Regions from separate parts of the Paenibacillus sp. CAA11 genome, predicted to be linked through region 1. Evidence: a T-box and tRNA genes for the amino acid it is inferred to sense, from the RefSeq annotation. Region 1 holds a T-box; the other holds one or more tRNA genes.
What was found. A T-box is a leader RNA that pairs with one kind of tRNA and senses whether it is charged. The one in region 1 lies ahead of tyrS (tyrosine--tRNA ligase), so its partner is inferred to be a tRNA-Tyr.
Positions count from the first base shown of each region.

Region 2: it encodes a tRNA-Tyr, which carries the amino acid that the T-box ahead of tyrS (tyrosine--tRNA ligase) is inferred to sense. The anticodon was not compared.

Region 1 is NZ_CP028922.1:2,966,326-2,975,239, reverse strand. It holds gene DCC85_RS13815 (type 1 glutamine amidotransferase domain-containing protein) at 1-195, opposite strand, end outside; gene DCC85_RS13810 (hypothetical protein) at 436-777, shown strand; gene ytxJ (bacillithiol system redox-active protein YtxJ) at 937-1,278, shown strand; gene ccpA (catabolite control protein A) at 1,392-2,396, shown strand; gene DCC85_RS13795 (5'-methylthioadenosine/adenosylhomocysteine nucleosidase) at 2,546-3,259, shown strand; gene DCC85_RS13790 (transglycosylase domain-containing protein) at 3,474-6,533, opposite strand; T-box leader at 6,690-6,947, shown strand; gene tyrS (tyrosine--tRNA ligase) at 7,009-8,262, shown strand; gene rpsD (30S ribosomal protein S4) at 8,330-8,914, opposite strand, start outside.
Region 2 is NZ_CP028922.1:143,569-152,482, forward strand. It holds rRNA gene DCC85_RS00700 (23S ribosomal RNA) at 1-2,597, shown strand, start outside; tRNA gene DCC85_RS00705 (tRNA-Ser) at 2,666-2,757, shown strand; tRNA gene DCC85_RS00710 (tRNA-Met) at 2,790-2,866, shown strand; tRNA gene DCC85_RS00715 (tRNA-Val) at 2,886-2,961, shown strand; tRNA gene DCC85_RS00720 (tRNA-Thr) at 2,967-3,042, shown strand; tRNA gene DCC85_RS00725 (tRNA-Asp) at 3,056-3,132, shown strand; tRNA gene DCC85_RS00730 (tRNA-Phe) at 3,215-3,287, shown strand; tRNA gene DCC85_RS00735 (tRNA-Tyr) at 3,299-3,383, shown strand; tRNA gene DCC85_RS00740 (tRNA-Lys) at 3,392-3,464, shown strand; gene DCC85_RS00745 (PucR family transcriptional regulator) at 3,620-4,714, shown strand; gene DCC85_RS00750 (ABC transporter ATP-binding protein) at 4,838-5,959, shown strand; gene hprK (HPr(Ser) kinase/phosphatase) at 6,123-7,064, shown strand; gene lgt (prolipoprotein diacylglyceryl transferase) at 7,076-8,110, shown strand; gene ppaX (pyrophosphatase PpaX) at 8,116-8,781, shown strand; gene DCC85_RS00770 (acyltransferase) at 8,778-8,914, shown strand, end outside.

The DNA.
Region 1 (8,914 bases):
GCTGCGAAGCTCCTCATAGGATACCTCGGCGACAGCAGGCACACCATATTTCCCGATGTACTTTTTACCTTTTTCGGCTCCTGCCAGTATGACCTCTGCACCTTCTTCACGAACCCGATAAACTGGGTACCACAGCTCTAAATCTTCAAATTCTTCATCGACTAAGGCGATGACCCTTTTTCCAAATAGTCTCAATTCGATGTCCTCCTTTGTTCAGGGCAACTTGACGAAATTTCATTTCGATTATTTAATTGTATCAAACTAGTACTTTTTTTTAAAATCATAGACGGGGTGGTACGGTTGCATAGCTCCTGGGCTTGTGAACAGGAATTGGGCATAAGCTTCCGAACGGTGATACACGACAAAAGAATCAGCATTCAGCGGGTGCCAATTATCGAATGCAGCTGCTGCTGCAGATACGAGATTCTTCCTCAGGTGAAGCAACATCTGTGCAGTTTGTTGGAAGAATTCAAGGGCCAAGCGGGTTACATAAATGTAGAGTTTACGGCTTGTAACGAGTTGGCGGGTCTGATGTATGAATGGCTTCAAAATGCAGATCGAGGTTGTGAGTCTGCTAGCTACCATGATTTCCAGAGAACGCTGGAGGCGCGTATTGATCATCTATTGGACGTGTATCAATATGCTAAGGTCCAGGGCGATCAGGTTTGGATGGACGAGCTTAAAGAACGACTTAGGCAGTTGTCGATGGCGACAAAAAGCTTCAATTTTACTGAATTGTGCCATAAAATGATACTATCTAATGAAAAGTTTTCATGAAAATTGGATTTTTTACTTTCTTTTTGATAAGATATCAGAAAGTTAGTTTACTTTATTCGTCAAGAGATCCGCACAGGAGCTGTTATATAGGGCATAGCTTTGGCTTTGCTGGGCTATCTGTGTGGAGTCCAATCTTTCGGAAAAGGGGTTTGGATTACAATGCCTGCAATGACGAGAATCACCTCCATAGAAGAGCTTCAGAATACCCTGGATGCTTCAGTAGAGCAGCCGCTACTGCTTTTTAAACATAGCACCCGCTGTCCGATAAGTGCTGGCGCTCATGGGCAGGTAACGGCGTATTTGCACGGACACCCTAATGAGAATGCTATTTACGGGTTGATCCATGTCGTGGAAGATCGCCCGGTTTCTTTAGAGGCCGCCAGTCTGCTTGGAGTGAAGCATGAGTCGCCTCAAGTGATCCTGGTGAAGAATCGGAAAGCGGTGTGGGATACCTCCCATTCCCGAATTACGGCGGAGGCCCTCAAGGAAATTCTCGGTTAAATAAAGCGTTATCATTGCGTGGGAAAGTATTTTGTCGTATCATAGACCTAAATAAGAATCCTTCCTAACTACCGGACGAGCGAATGAAAATTTATGGCAATGGAGAGAAGAATGTGACGGTTACCATTTACGATGTGGCACGTGAAGCAGGTGTCTCGATGGCCACAGTTTCACGCGTAGTCAACAATAACCCTAATGTAAAGCCTCAAACTCGAAAAAAAGTATATGAAGCGATTGAGCGATTAGGATATCGTCCGAATGCCGTAGCAAGAGGACTCGCGAGCAAGAAGACGACCACGGTAGGCGTGGTGATTCCTGACATCTCCAACTCGATTTTTGCAGAAATTGCACGGGGTATTGAAGATATTGCAAATATGTATCATTACAACATCATTTTGTGTAATGCGGATAAGAAGAAGGAGAAGGAAATTCGGGTTATTAACACGCTGCTTGAAAAACAGGTGGACGGGCTCTTATTCATGGGCGGCACCGTGACTGAAGAGCACATGCAGGCTTTCCAGACCTCTGCAGTACCGATCGTTCTGTGTGCAACCAGCGATGAGAACGGGCTTATTCCTTCTGTTGATATCGATCATGAGGCTGCTGCGTTTGATGCGGTAAGCACACTGATCCGTCATGGTCACCGGGAAATCGCCATGATCAGTGGAACGCTTCAAGACCCTGCGAACGGTTATGCAAGATTTCAGGGATACAAGAAGGCGCTGGAGAAAGCCGGGATCGAGTATCAGGAGGATCTGGTGCGTATCGGCAATTACCGTTATGAATCAGGGGTTGAGGCAATGAAATATTTCATCGGCCTCAAGAAGCGTCCAACCGCAATCTTCGCAGCAACGGATGAAATGGCGATCGGAGCTATTCACAGCATCCAGGACGAAGGGCTGAAAGTTCCTGACGATTTCTCAATCATCAGTGTGGATAATACCCGAATGGCATCCATGGTTCGTCCTCAGCTGACTACGGTAGCTCAGCCGATGTACGACCTGGGTGCGGTGGCCATGCGCCTTCTGACCAAGCTGATGAAGAAGGAGACGGTGGAGAACCCTCGGGTAATCCTGCCGCATGAGACGATCCTCAGATTGTCTGTAAGTCATTTATAAAGAGAAGCTTCGCCGTATTGAATACGAAGGAAGTATAATAAATAAGATATATATGAAAAAGGTTATTGTACGTGAATCAAAGAAAGCTCCTGCTAAGGAGCTTTTTTTGGAGTTTAGGGCAGGTTTAAATCGATACTGGACGGGAGTGAATGGATATGAGTACAATTGGAATTTTAGGTGCGATGGATGAAGAAATTGAACTGCTGCTTCGTGATATGAGTGACAAACAGGAGCATGTACATGCCGGCATTCGCTTTACTGGCGGCTTGCTGCATGGGCGCGAGGTCATGGTGTGTAAGTCGGGCGTTGGCAAGGTGAATGCTGCAGCTACCACTCAAATCTTGATTGATCACTTTGGTGCACAGAAGGTATTGTTCACCGGGGTAGCGGGTGCAGTTGATCCTAAGCTTAATATTGGAGATATCGTCATTTCCTCCTCCTGTCAGCAGCATGACATGGATGTTACTCCATTGGGATATTCGAGAGGCGTCATTCCTTACCAGGAGGTATCGGATTTTCCTGCCGATTCTTCGCTAATCGAGCTAGCCAAGGAAGCCTGCGCTCGGAATATTCAGTCTAAGAACTATTTGGTCGGACGGGTGCTGTCAGGGGATCAGTTTGTTGCAAGCCGTGACACTGTGCGGAATTTGTATGACACATTTCAGGGGGCATGCGTCGAGATGGAGGGCTCTGCGGTAGCGCAGGTATGCCATATGAATGATGTTCCTTATGTTGTGCTGCGTTCTATGTCTGACAAAGCAGATGGATCGGCACACGTTAATTTTGCGGAATTCACAGCAGAAGCCTCTCGCCGTTCATATGAGATTTTAAGTGACATGGTGCGGCATCTTGAGCTAGGCTGATTCAGCTGCAAGTATTCCCCAAAAGGTATTCGAATGGTTCAGCTTCTCAGAATACTCATAAAAGGGCTTTATAAGGCTTATAGAGCTGCCGTCACCAGGAATAGGACAGTTGAAAGGAAAGTGGCTTAAACGGCCAGGGAGAGCTTTGTAGGCCTGTAGTATAGTGCTAGAGACGATAAGAAAGGCGCCGAATTTTATTTCGGCGCCTTTCTCATTAACTCTTTTCAACTCTTATTGAGGGCGAGAGGCCTGACTCGCCTAATGCACTTACGGCAGAAACCCGGAAATACCCGCTAATTGTTGCTGCTGAATATTCGTACTTCGGAGTTCTTGAGGTTCCCACCAGTGTGTAATTGCCATCATTACTGGAGAAGTAAATGTTATAGCCTGTAATCATCTCATCAGAAGCATTGCTGCTCCAAGTCAGGACGACCCCGGTATCGCTTAGCTTCCCGTGTAACCCCTCAGGGGTCGAAGGAGCTGTGCTGTCGCCCAAGGAGGCGCCTGAACCCGTTGGATCCTTGCTGTCAGGTGTTCCAGGAGCTGCGCTGGTTCCTGAACCGTCGACGGATACGACAGCACTTGGTGCGGATTCCTTCCCCGCTACATCCACCGCAGTTACATAGTAGGAATAACCACTCCCTGATGCGGAGGATACTCCGAATTTCGTTCCTTCTCCAGTGAGAAGAGACTCGGTGTGCTTAAAGGCACTGCCGTTGACAGAGCGATAAAGTCTGTAACCAACAACATCCTTCTCGCCATTCTTGGCAAAGGAGATCGTTGCTTTACCTCCGCTAGCTGAAATGGACACATTGGAAGGCGAGGAAGGGGCCTGCCCGTCATCCTGACGAGGATCAACCTTGGTAGGCGCATCTTCTCTCGCATCTCTCGGAATATAATAGCTAATATCCCGGTGTCCGCCCCTCATCTTCGAGAAGGCCTTCTGCAAGTCGTCTATCAGCTCCTTGATGGGCTTATCCCTGCGCATAACGATCTTTTCGCGAACCATGTCATTAGGAGTCCCTTCTCGCGGAATGTAGTTGACCCCGTTATATGTGACGTATTTGGCACGAACCAGCACATTATCCGATTTAGTTGGAACATATTTAACATTAAAAATATCGGTATTCAGTTTGCCAGCTTGTTGTGTGAGAGCAGTAGGCAGCAGGCCGCTGAATCCGGAAACCGTCTTCTTAACAATACCATCCGGTTTCTTGAAGCTGGTTGTTGTAAAGCGCTCAGGCACGCTTGACGTAACTTCGTTCATCACTTTGGCCCAGATTTTGCGGGCGCGTTTTTTTCCATCACTGGTCAGTGTATTTACCTGCTCTGTATATCCGATCCATATGCCAAGCGTTACATCCGGAGTGTAACCTTCAAACCATACGTCCGCATAATTCTGCGTAGTTCCAGTCTTCCCAACCGCCGGAATTTGCCCGTACTTCTTGAAGTCGGATGCGATGGAATGTCCGGTAGAACCTGACTCGGAAATTACGGTACGAAGCATATCGGTCATTAAATAAGCCGTTTGCTTCGAAAATACCCGTTTAGGCTCTGGGGTGTGCTGATAAACTACATTTCCCTTAGGATCCACAATCTTCTCGATCATATAGGAGTCATTAAATACGCCTGCATTCGCAATTGAACCGTAGGCATTGGTGAGCTCTTCGACAGTGACTCCATAGCGAAGCCCTCCGAGAACCCCGGTCTGTGCCTGATAATCCTCGTCCTGAATCGTTGTGATTCCAAGCTTCTTCGCGAATGCCCAAGCTTTCTCGATACCAACCTTATCATTAAACAGCTTGAGAGCCGGAATATTACGGGACTCATTCAGCGCTGTACGCGCAGTGACAAGGCCCTTATAGCCGCCGGAAGAGTTGACAGGAATATGATAGTTTCTGAGAATGACAGGCGAATCATCAATGATGCTTGCTGGCTGAATCAAGCCTTCTTCAAGTGCAGGCAGATAAGCGGCAATTGGCTTCATGGTTGAGCCGGGCTGACGTACCATCTGGGTGGCATAATTCATTTCTTCGGTATAGAAATCACGGCCTTCAATCATGCCCAGAATAGCGCCAGTCTTATGGTCGATCATGATGCCTGCTACCTGTTCCAGACCTTTCGCCTTACTGGTAGGAGAGAAGTTGTCGGGATTATCGGATACTTTATGCATTGCTGCATAAACCTTCTTGTCGATGGTTGTATAGATCTGGTATCCTCCGGTCATCAGCTGTTGTCTGGCGTCCTGAAGCAGCTGACTGTTCTCCTTTTTGGACAAGTCGCTCTTCTTCAGTGTTGGATTGTTCAGCATAGCGATGATCTGAGCACCTTGGCGTTCCGTCTCAAACATTAAATACGGGTAATTCTCGTAAGCCTTCTTGGCCTTAGGAGCAAGAGCCCCTTTAATGTCAAAGGCAAGAGCCTCCTCGTACTGAGCCTGTGTGATCTTATTCTCCTCCAGCATCCGCTGAAGAACAAGCTGCTGGCGCTTAATGGCCCGCTTAAAGGCGTCTTCGTTAAAGTTACCTTTACCGTTAAACGCAGAGTAAGCTGAAGGCAGCTGGGGTAGACCTGCCAAATAGGCACATTCTGCAATGTTTAGCTTCTTGAGGTCTGTGATCCCAAAAATGCCGCGGGCTGCCGCTTTAATGCCATATACATTGTATCCGCTTGAACCGTTCCCGAAGGGAACTTTGTTCAAATAGGCAGTGATGATTTCTTCCTTGGAAAGGAAGCGCTCTAATCTGAGTGCAAGCAGCATCTCTTTAACCTTCCGGTTGTCGGTCCGGTCCAAATTCAGAAAGACGCGTCTAGCCAGCTGCTGGGTAAGCGTACTGCCCCCAGTCTGTACACTCTCATTGAGCAGCCGCTCCTTTACGGCCCGCAGAGTTCCCTTCATATCCACGCCTATGTGTTCGTAGAAATGGTTATCTTCAATGGCGAGCACTGCATCAATTACAATTGAAGGTATTTCTTTGTAATCGACCGGCCTTCGGTCTCCTTCCGAAAGCAGCTGCCCGATTGGCGTACCGTCACGGAAGTATACAAATCCAGTAACATTACTGTTACTGATTTGCTCCTCAATGGCTGTTCTTGACCGTACCGGATCATCCTTTACGATGGCAGAGACATATCCAAAGACGGCGCCGCCGACAAATAAGATTCCGGCTAAACCGAGCACGAACAGCCACAGTAGGACCTTCCATACCCGCCGACCCTTGCGTGCGGATCCAAGGGATTGCTTGTCCGGATTCTTTTCTTTCTTTAGTGCCATGGGCATCCTCCTTTATAACAGCAACATTATAGCATAAAAATATCAGTTTGAACTGGACTTTTGACCTGGTAAGGATGGATTAGGGCCAAAGTCCGTGCTCACCTGTATTGTTTTTATTATCTGATTATGTTATAAAGATCTTTAAAGCTAAATATGCAAAAAGCTTAGAAGGACTTAGTAGAAGGTGGATTACCGGCTGTGCAGAGAAACGGTGGATGGTGCGAACCGAGGAGCGGCCCCCTTTGAATTACCGTCTGGAGCTGTGCGGATGAACATGAGGCCTGTGAGGCTCGTCAGTAGTTCGCATCGGGTGGCCGTTATAAGAATGAGGTGAAAACCGTAAGGCTAAAGTTTGTTTTAGCTCATGCGGTTTTAACTAGGGTGGTAACGCGGGTGCTCCTTCTCGTCCCTTGGGATGAGAAGGAGCCTTTTTGTGTTTGTTGATATTTAAGCGCGATAGGGAGGTTAAGAAGAGATGGATGGGAAGGAATTAACCCATGCTCAAGCAGAGGAAGTGAAGAGGCAGCTAAAGTGTCTGGCCAGAGGTGTTGTGGAGATTGTACCGGAAGAGGCGCTAGAGCGTAAAGTCATGAAATCCGTAATTAGCGGCGTGCCTCTAAAGGTTAAGCTGGGGCTCGACCCTTCAGCACCTGATATTCACATTGGACACACGGTAGTGATGCAGAAGCTCCGTCAATTTCAGGAGCTCGGACATCAGGTTCAGCTAATCATCGGTGATTTTACGGGCCGAATTGGCGATCCTACGGGCAAATCAGAGACGCGAAAGGAGCTTACGGAAGAGGATGTGCTTCGTAATGCCGAGACCTACCGGCAGCAGATTTTTAAAATTCTTGATCCCGAGAAAACACAGGTTCTCTTTAATTCGGAATGGTTGTCTCCGATGACCTTCTCGGATGTAGTTAAGCTGGCTGCCAAGGTCACTGTGGCTCGTATGCTGGAACGGGATGATTTTACAAAGCGATACCAGAGTGGGGCGCCGATCAGCATTCATGAGTTCTTTTATCCGCTAATGCAGGGGATGGATTCGGTGGTCTTGCAAAGCGATGTGGAGCTTGGCGGGACGGATCAGAAATTCAATCTGCTCATGGGGCGTACCCTGCAGAAAGAATACGCGTTAGAGCCACAGGTTGTGATGATGACGCCTTTGCTTAAGGGATTGGATGGCGTCAAGAAAATGAGCAAAAGCTTGGGGAACTACATTGGCATCGATGAAGCGCCCAATGAGATTTACGGCAAGGCGATGTCTATTCCGGATGAGCAAATGACGAAGTACTTTATGCTGGTTACGGATTTGTCTAATGAAGAGCTAACTCTTCTTGAGGAAGGGCTAGAGACAGGAACACTGCATCCCCGTAATGTGAAAATGAAGCTGGCTTACACCCTTGTGCGGATGTATCATGGTCTGAATGCGGCTGAAGCTGCCCAGGAGCATTTTATTACTGTATTTCAGCAGCGGTCTCTTCCGGTGGAAGTGGAAGAGAAGAACATCCACTTCTCTGAACTTGAGAGTGGGCGTATTCATCCCATCAAGCTTCTTGCATTATTAGGTTTTGCATCATCTAACAGCGAAGCAAGACGAAGTATTCAGCAGGGAGCTATGAAGCTCAATGAGAAGAAGGTTGAAGATTATAACACAGCGATAACAGTCTCTAACGGGGACATCGTTCAAGTGGGCAAGCGAAAATTCGCAAAGCTTCGAATTGTCTAACGTGAAGGGGGCAGAGCATAAGAAAAATCCCGGTTGCCAGGGGCAGCCGGGATTATCTTCTTGAAGATTAACGGTTGTAGAATTCGACGATTTGCTTCTCGTCGATATCTTGAGAAAGCTCAGCACGCTCAGGAAGACGGATGTACTTGCCTTCTACAGCATTCTCGTTGTACTCCAGGTAAGCTGGAAGATGCGTGCGGTTCTCCAGAGCTTCCTTAACGGAAGTCAAGCCGCGGCTTCTTTCACGCAGACCGATTACATCGCCAGGGTTAACGAGGTAGGAAGCAACGTCTACTTTCTTACCGTTAACTGTTACGTGACCGTGGGATACCAATTGACGTGCGCCTGCACGGGAGTTAGCGAATCCCAGACGGTAAACGAGGTTGTCCAGACGGCTTTCGAGCAAGAACATGAAGTTCTCACCAGCAATACCGGCCATTTTGTGAGCTCTAGAGAACAGGGTGCGGAATTGCTTCTCACCCAAGCCGTACATGTGACGAAGCTTTTGTTTCTCTTGCAGCTGCATACCGTAGTTGCTGATTTTTCTCCGTTGGTTCGGTCCGTGTTGTCCCGGAGGGAACGGACGCTTCAATTCTTTGCCAGTACCGCTCAGGGAAATGCCCAGGCGGCGGCTGAGTTTAAATTTAGGACC
Region 2 (8,914 bases), 2.1 Mb from region 1:
GTTAGTTGAAGAGGTCTGGAAAGGCCCGCCAGAGAAGGTAAAAGCCCTGTAGGTGAAAATGTGTTCCCTCCGAGACGGATCCCGAGTAGTGCGGGGCACGTGAAACCCCGTATGAATCCGCCAGGACCATCTGGTAAGGCTAAATACTCCCTAGCGACCGATAGCGAAGCAGTACCGTGAGGGAAAGGTGAAAAGCACCCCGGAAGGGGAGTGAAACAGAACCTGAAACCGTGTGCTTACAAGAAGTCAGAGTCCTCTATATGGATGATGGCGTGCCTTTTGTAGAATGAACCGGCGAGTTACGTTCCCGTGCAAGGTTAAGGTGAAGAGCCGAAGCCGCAGCGAAAGCGAGTCTGAATAGGGCGAATTGAGTACGTGGGCGTAGACCCGAAACCGTGTGATCTACCCCTGTCCAGGGTGAAGGTGCGGTAACACGCACTGGAGGCCCGAACCCACGAACGTTGAAAAGTTCGGGGATGAGGTGGGGGTAGCGGAGAAATTCCAATCGAACTCGGAGATAGCTGGTTCTCCCCGAAATAGCTTTAGGGCTAGCCTCGGAAGAAAAGAGTCGTGGAGGTAGAGCACTGATTGGGTGCGGGGCCCGCCAAGGGTTACCAAGCTCAGTCAAACTCCGAATGCCATGGACTCATATCCGGGAGTCAGACAGTGAGTGCTAAGATCCATTGTCAAAAGGGAAACAGCCCAGACCATCAGCTAAGGTCCCCAAGTGTGTGTTAAGTGGGAAAGGATGTGGAGTTGCACAGACAACCAGGATGTTGGCTTAGAAGCAGCCACCATTTAAAGAGTGCGTAATAGCTCACTGGTCGAGTGACTCTGCGCCGAAAATGTAACGGGGCTAAACACACCACCGAAGCTATGGCTTGATGCTTTGCATCAGGGGTAGGGGAGCGTTGTGTATGCGTTGAAGGTGTACCGTAAGGAGCGCTGGAGAGTACACAAGTGAGAATGCCGGTATGAGTAACGAAAAGATCAGTGAGAATCTGATCCGCCGAAAGCCTAAGGGTTCCTGAGGAAGGTTCGTCCGCTCAGGGTAAGTCGGGACCTAAGGCGAGGCCGAAAGGCGTAGTCGAAGGACAACAGGTGGAAATTCCTGTACCACCGTAAACCGTTATGAGCGATGGGGTGACGCAGCAGGGTAGTGACGCGGACTGATGGATGTCCGTCCAAGCAGTGAGGCTGGTGTGTAGGCAAATCCGCACACTTTAAGGCTGGGCTGTGATGGGGAGTGAAAATTACAGTAGCGAAGGTCATGATCTCACACTGCCAAGAAAAGCCTCTAGCCAGGTGAAGGTGCCCGTACCGTAAACCGACACAGGTAGGCGAGAAGAGAATTCTAAGGCGCGCGGAAGAACTCTCGTTAAGGAACTCGGCAAAATGACCCCGTAACTTCGGGAGAAGGGGTGCCTCGGTAGGGTGAATAGCCCGAGGGGGCCGCAGTGAAAAGGCCCAAGCGACTGTTTAGCAAAAACACAGGTCTGTGCGAAGCCGCAAGGCGAAGTATACGGGCTGACGCCTGCCCGGTGCTGGAAGGTTAAGGGGAGCGGTTAGGGAGTAATCCCGAAGCTGTGAACCGAAGCCCCAGTAAACGGCGGCCGTAACTATAACGGTCCTAAGGTAGCGAAATTCCTTGTCAGGTAAATTCTGACCCGCACGAATGGCGTAACGACTTGGGCGCTGTCTCAACGAGAGATCCGGTGAAATTTTAATACCTGTGAAGATGCAGGTTACCCGCGACAAGACGGAAAGACCCCATGGAGCTTTACTGCAGCTTGATATTGGACTTTGATACGATTTGTACAGGATAGGTGGGAGCCTAGGAAGCCGGAGCGCCAGCTTCGGTGGAGGCGACGTTGGGATACCACCCTGATCGTATCGGAGTTCTAACCTGGTACCGTAATCCGGTGCGGGGACAGTGTCAGGTGGGCAGTTTGACTGGGGCGGTCGCCTCCTAAAGAGTAACGGAGGCGCCCCAAGGTTCCCTCAGAATGGTTGGAAATCATTCGAAGAGTGCAAAGGCAAAAGGGAGCTTGACTGCGAGACTGACAAGTCGAGCAGGGACGAAAGTCGGGCTTAGTGATCCGGTGGTACCGCATGGAAGGGCCATCGCTCAACGGATAAAAGCTACCCTGGGGATAACAGGCTTATCTCCCCCAAGAGTCCACATCGACGGGGAGGTTTGGCACCTCGATGTCGGCTCATCGCATCCTGGGGCTGAAGTAGGTCCCAAGGGTTGGGCTGTTCGCCCATTAAAGCGGTACGCGAGCTGGGTTCAGAACGTCGTGAGACAGTTCGGTCCCTATCTGTCGTGGGCGTAGGAAATTTGAGAGGAGCTGTCCTTAGTACGAGAGGACCGGGATGGACGCACCGCTGGTGCACCAGTTGTTCCGCCAGGAGCACAGCTGGGTAGCTAAGTGCGGAAGGGATAAGCGCTGAAAGCATCTAAGCGTGAAGCCCCCCTCAAGATGAGATTTCCCAATTAGTAAGACCCCTTGAAGACGACGAGGTAGATAGGCTGGAGGTGGAAGTGCAGCAATGCATGGAGCTGACCAGTACTAATCGGTCGAGGGCTTATCCTATTTAGAGTGTAAAGCGCAATGACGTTTCGTATCCAGTTTTCAAGGATCAACTTGAATGTATTGCTTTTGGAGAGATACCCAAGTGGCTATAAGGGGACCCTCTGCTAAGGGGTTAGACTGCGTAAGTGGTGCGAGGGTTCGAATCCCTCTCTCTCCGCCATCGAACAATCATTCATGGAACTTGAATATTATGGCGGCGTAGCTCAGCTGGCTAGAGCGTACGGTTCATACCCGTGAGGTCGGGGGTTCGATCCCCTCCGCCGCTACCAATAACTATATATAACATATGGAGGCTTAGCTCAGCTGGGAGAGCATCTGCCTTACAAGCAGAGGGTCGGGGGTTCGAACCCCTCAGCCTCCACCATATGTGCCGGTGTAGCTCAACTGGTAGAGCAACTGACTTGTAATCAGTAGGTTGGGGGTTCAAGTCCTCTCGCCGGCACCATTATGAATATTGCGGAACCGTGGTGTAGAGGCCTAACATGCCTGCCTGTCACGCAGGAGATCGCGGGTTCGAATCCCGTCGGTTCCGCCATTCATATCCCAATTGCTTGGTCGAACACGTAAGTGGGGAGGTTCATAGCCGCCACTTTATTTTTTTGACTAAATAGTATTATGGCTCGGTAGCTCAGTCGGTAGAGCAGAGGACTGAAAATCCTCGTGTCGGCGGTTCGATTCCGTCCCGAGCCACTTTTTGTTTTGGAGGCTTAGCGAAGTGGCCAAACGCAGCAGACTGTAAATCTGTTCTCGTCGAGTTCGGTGGTTCGAATCCATCAGCCTCCACCAGTAAGTAAGAGCCATTAGCTCAGTTGGTAGAGCACCTGACTTTTAATCAGGGTGTCGAAGGTTCGAGTCCTTCATGGCTCATCCGCTGTACAAGAGACCGTTAACCATTTGGTTAGCGGTTTTTTGTTATGTTTAAGTCCTTTGTGTCTAAGCTGTATAAATTCATAAAGGTGAGGTCTGGCATTGGATGTGTTAAAATGAACCATATTCCAAAATAGATAGGAAAGGCGTTTTTTATGGAGATATTGATCCTTAAACAGCAGTTGGAAAACGTACTTGGTCAGCCTCTTCAAGAGAGAGCGATGGATCTGCAGCAATGGACGCGAGTAACCGGGGATGCGGGGAATAGTTCTGCCGAGCGGGCAGGCAAGCTTCTTTTTCCATGGAAGTATGAGAATTCCTCCGTTTTGTTGTGGGAGATGGATGCATCTAGCTTAACTGAATCTGAGCGAAAGCTGGTGGAGCTTCTTCTTCAGACGGCAGCGAAGTCGGGGGAAGCATCGCCAGCCTTTGTGAAGAGTGATGAGGAAACCGTCATGAGGCAGTTTGGCCACTGGCTTCATCAGCAGCTAAAGAGTGGTAATCTGAGCACTGATATTCCTGAAGAGATGACACTCAAGTCGAAATTATCGAGTTCTGCTGTGCCATTTCTACTCAGCTGTGAAAGCAGCCTCAGTGCAGAAATGGGCTATACCAAGTTGAACAAGCTTTTGCGGAGCTATTTTGGCGTGGATGTAATCTTAATACCCCTGCAGGATCAAGAATGGATTATTCTTGCAAGGGAGAACCAACTAGAAGGGCTTATCGAGGAAAGCGAAGAAGGAACTGAGGCCGAACGGGCGATGCTTCTCGATTTGTGCCAAGGGATTTATGAATTGATCTCCAATGAGTGGGTAGGTAACTTCCATCTGTCTGTAGCCCAGCCGATAGTGCCGCTGCGTACGCTTACCGAGACGGCGCTGCTCTTACGAGAGACCGTGCTGATGGGGCGGATGTTCCATGTGTCTGAGCATATTCATCTTCCGTGGGATCTCTATCTGGAGCGTTTGATTTACAGCATTCCAGATAGTCAGCGTAAGCTCTTTATAGAGCAGATGGGTGTAGGAACCGGCATCTTCAATGATGCAGAGACGCTTACGACACTAGAGACCTTCTTTCAATTGGACTGCAATGTAAGTGAGACGGCGAAGCGCCTATACATTCATCGTAATACGCTGCTGTACCGCATGGATAAGATTAAGCAGGAGACCGGACTTGATGTGAGAAGCTTCCGGGATGCGGTTCTTGTGAAGCTAACTCTATTATTGTATAAAGTGACGAAAAGAAAATAGGTTTTTTGTGCAGTTTGTTGGTGGTAACCTAACAACGAATGGTTTAATATAAACTTATAAATTGTATCCGATTTCATTTCTGATCATTCTTATTATTAAATTTTACCTTAGGGGGCAAATCTCATGGCAGGTGTACGTTTAGAACATATCTACAAGAAATATGCTGGTTCCGACAAAGCAACCGTTGTTGATGTTAATTTGGATATCGCAGACAAGGAGTTCCTTGTACTGGTTGGTCCTTCCGGCTGTGGTAAGTCTACAACACTGCGTATGATCGCAGGTCTTGAAGAAATTTCTGAAGGTAAGCTGTATATTGGAGATCGCGTTGTTAACGACGTAGCTCCTAAGGATCGCGATATTGCAATGGTATTCCAATCCTATGCCTTGTATCCTCATATGAACGTATACCAAAACATGGCGTTTGGTCTGAAGCTTCGTAAGACGAAGAAGGAAGAGATCGACCAACGCGTACGTGAAGCGGCTAAGATTCTCGATATCGAGCATTTGCTTGATCGTAAACCAAAAGCACTCTCCGGTGGTCAACGTCAACGGGTAGCCTTGGGACGCGCGATTGTGCGTAACCCGCAAGTGTTCCTGATGGACGAACCGCTCTCCAACTTGGATGCGAAACTTCGCGGTCAGATGCGTGCCGAAATTACAAAGCTGGTTAAACGTCTTGAAACCACTTGTATTTACGTAACGCACGATCAGATCGAAGCGATGACAATGGGTGACCGTATCGTCGTTATGAAGGACGGCATCATTCAACAGGCAGCTTCTCCAGAAGAACTTTACAACCAACCGACCAACATCTTCGTTGCCGGATTTATTGGTTCCCCGACGATGAACTTCATCAACGGTCAGCTTACAGAAGAGAACGGTGCTGTGATCTTTACTTCCAGCGGCCTCAAAGTAGAGGTACCGCAAGGTAAAGCAGGACTGCTTAAACAAGGCGGATACATTGGTAAAGAAGTGATCATGGGCGTTCGTCCTGAGGATATCCATGAAGAGCCAGTATTCCTGGAAGCATCTCCTGGAACTATCTTCACAGGTCGCGTAGACGTTACTGAGAACCTTGGCCATGAAATGCTCCTCTACTTGAGCGGCGTAGGTAATGATACAGTTATTGGCCGTGTAGATGGACGTTCGACTACACGTGAAGGTGACAATGTGAAGCTGGCGATTGATATGAACAAGATTCATATCTTTGACAAAGAAACTGAGTTGAACGTATTCTTCAACTAATATAGGATTCACAGAAAAGGCCGCCCTACTGGGCGGCCTTTTGGCATTCTTTTTCTTGAAAGCGCATGCGAAAAAAGACGGTTGTAATTGATTTACCGCTCATTTTCCGATAGGATGAATACAATGACAGGTAGCCCCGATTTTTGGGAAAAGGAGAACAAACATGGCTAAAAAAGTAAAAGTGTCAGAATTGGTGAACCAATTTGGACTAGAGGTCGTCTCAGGTGAACAAGGCCTCAAACGGTCGATTACCGTAGATGATTTGTATCGCCCAGGACTGGAAATGGCCGGTTACTTCGAATATCACCCGCCAGAACGGGTACAAATTCTAGGGAAGACAGAGCTTGCCTTCTTTCATATGCTTCCGGAGGAGGAGCGCAGAGACCGTATGGAACGGCTGTGCAGCAGTGAGCTTACGCCATGCATTATTTTGACGCGCTCTCTGGATGTGCCGGAGGAATTAATCAAAGTCAGCGCAGAGAAGGATGTCCCTGTGCTGCGCAGCAATATGGCTACAACCATTCTCTCCAGCCGGATTACAGGCTTCCTTGAGCGTAAACTCGCACCCACGGCAACGATTCATGGCGTGCTTGTGGATGTCTATGGCGTCGGGATGCTTATTACGGGAAGCAGCGGAATTGGTAAGAGTGAAACGGCTCTGGAACTTGTTAAACGAGGTCATCGACTTATTGCGGATGATGCGGTGGAGATTCGCCAAACTTCGGATAACCAGCTTCACGGCACAGCTCCGGAACTGATCCGTCATCTACTGGAAATCCGCGGGGTAGGCATCATTAATGTCATGACCTTGTTCGGTGCCGGCGCCATTCGAAACAATAAACGAATCACGCTGGTGATCCGGCTCGAAGCCTGGCAGCAGGAGAAGCAGTATGACCGACTCGGGCTGGATGAAGAAACGACGCGAATTATTGATACGGATGTACCGCTTGTTACCGTGCCGGTTCGTCCAGGTCGTAACCTTGCTGTCATTATTGAGGTGGCAGCTATGAATTTCCGTCTCAAACGGATGGGCTATAATGCAGCTCTTCAGTTCACAGCAAAGCTGACGGAGACCATAGCGGAAGATATCGACGATTTGGATTAGGAGTGTGAACTGTGGGAACATTGTTATTAAATCCGATCGCCTTTTCGATCGGTAGTTTGGATGTACATTGGTACGGACTGATCTTAGGAACTGGAGCGCTTGTAGGCTTGCTTCTGGCTATCCGCGAAGGCAAGCGCTTCGGCATCCCGCAGGACTTCTTTATGGATTTGCTTCTGCTGGGCGTCCCTTCGGCGATCATCGCAGCCCGGATCTACTTCGTCGCCTTCAAATGGGACGAATATAAGAATAATTTCTGGGACGTATTTAAAATATGGAATGGCGGTATAGCCATATATGGAGCACTCATCGGGGCCATCATATGTGCGGTCATATTTGTACGTGTGAAGGGCTACAATTTCTGGAGAATTGTAGATATTTGTGCACCGTCGCTGATCGCAGGACAAATGATTGGCCGCTGGGGGAACTTCGTGAACCAAGAGGCTTACGGGGGGCCAACCACGCAGACCTTTTTGAGGGAACATCTTCATCTGCCTTCTTTTATTGTGGATCAGATGAATGTAGAAGGCGTGTATCATCACCCTACTTTCTTGTATGAGTCCTTATGGAACTTGCTTGGCATTATTCTGCTGTTCGTCCTGCGTCGTCAGAAGTTTATGCGCGCCGGGGAACTGTTTTTTACTTACTTCATCTGGTACTCGATCGGTCGCTTCTATATCGAAGGGCTGCGAACAGACAGCTTGGCCTTTCAAGGCCCAGACTGGTTAGCCACGCTGGTCAACGGCTTGTGGAAGCCGCTTGAATGGTTTGGGTTTGAGCATGGAGCGCTTGACCCGGCTTACGGAAATGTCCGAATCTCGCAATTGCTGGCTGTTCTGATTGTAATTGGTGCTATGCTGCTGATTATTTACAGACGGACGCGTAATCCTAAGCCTCCGCGTTACAGTGATCCGATTATTTCCTCAAGACAAAAGGACGATCATGTTGGAGAGGCAGCTGCAAATCAGACAACGGCTCAAACCACTACTCAGCCTGCGAAGCTGGAGGGGGCGAAAGCCAAGGATAGGGATGAAGAAACAAAGGAGTAGCTTACATGATAGACACCATACTGTTTGATTTGGATGGAACCATTGTAGATACAAATGAGTTAATCATTACGTCTTTCTTACATGTTCTTGAGAAACATGGCGCTTCCACACCAGAACAGCCTTATACAAGGGAGCAAATTATCCCTTATATGGGGATGACGCTGGAGCAGCAGCTTCAGCAGTTCACAGGTGCCGGAGATCTGACCCAACTGGTGAAGGATTACCGGGCTTATAATACAGAGCATCATGACCATATGGTTAAGGAATTTCCTCATGTATATGAGGTTATCTCCAAGCTGCATGAGAAGGGGATTACGCTTGGTGTGGTGACTACGAAGATGAAGCCATCGACGATGCGGGTGCTTGAGCTGTTCGGATTGTTGAAATTCATGGATACCATCGTGACCCTTAACGATGTCGAACACCCCAAGCCCGACCCAGAGCCGGTGCTAACGGCTGTAGACCGTTTGAAGGCCGACCCGGCCCGTACACTCATGGTAGGCGATAGCCCGGCGGATATTTTGTCCGCCAAAGCCGCAGGCGTTCATTCGGCTGCTGTGGCTTGGTCGCTCAAGGGAGCGGAGAAGCTGAAGACGTATGAGCCGGACTATATTTTGAAGGATATGACCGATTTATATGACTTGCTTGGATGGGAGCCAGCGAATCTGTGAGGAAAGTAACCAGACATCCGGTAGACGGCCCAAATGCGTTGTGGCAAATTTACCGGACCGTCAGCCCTTGGAAAGGGGTAAAGAACTTCATATTCATTCAGCTGGCACGCTATTGCCCGGTCCTATCCTTGAA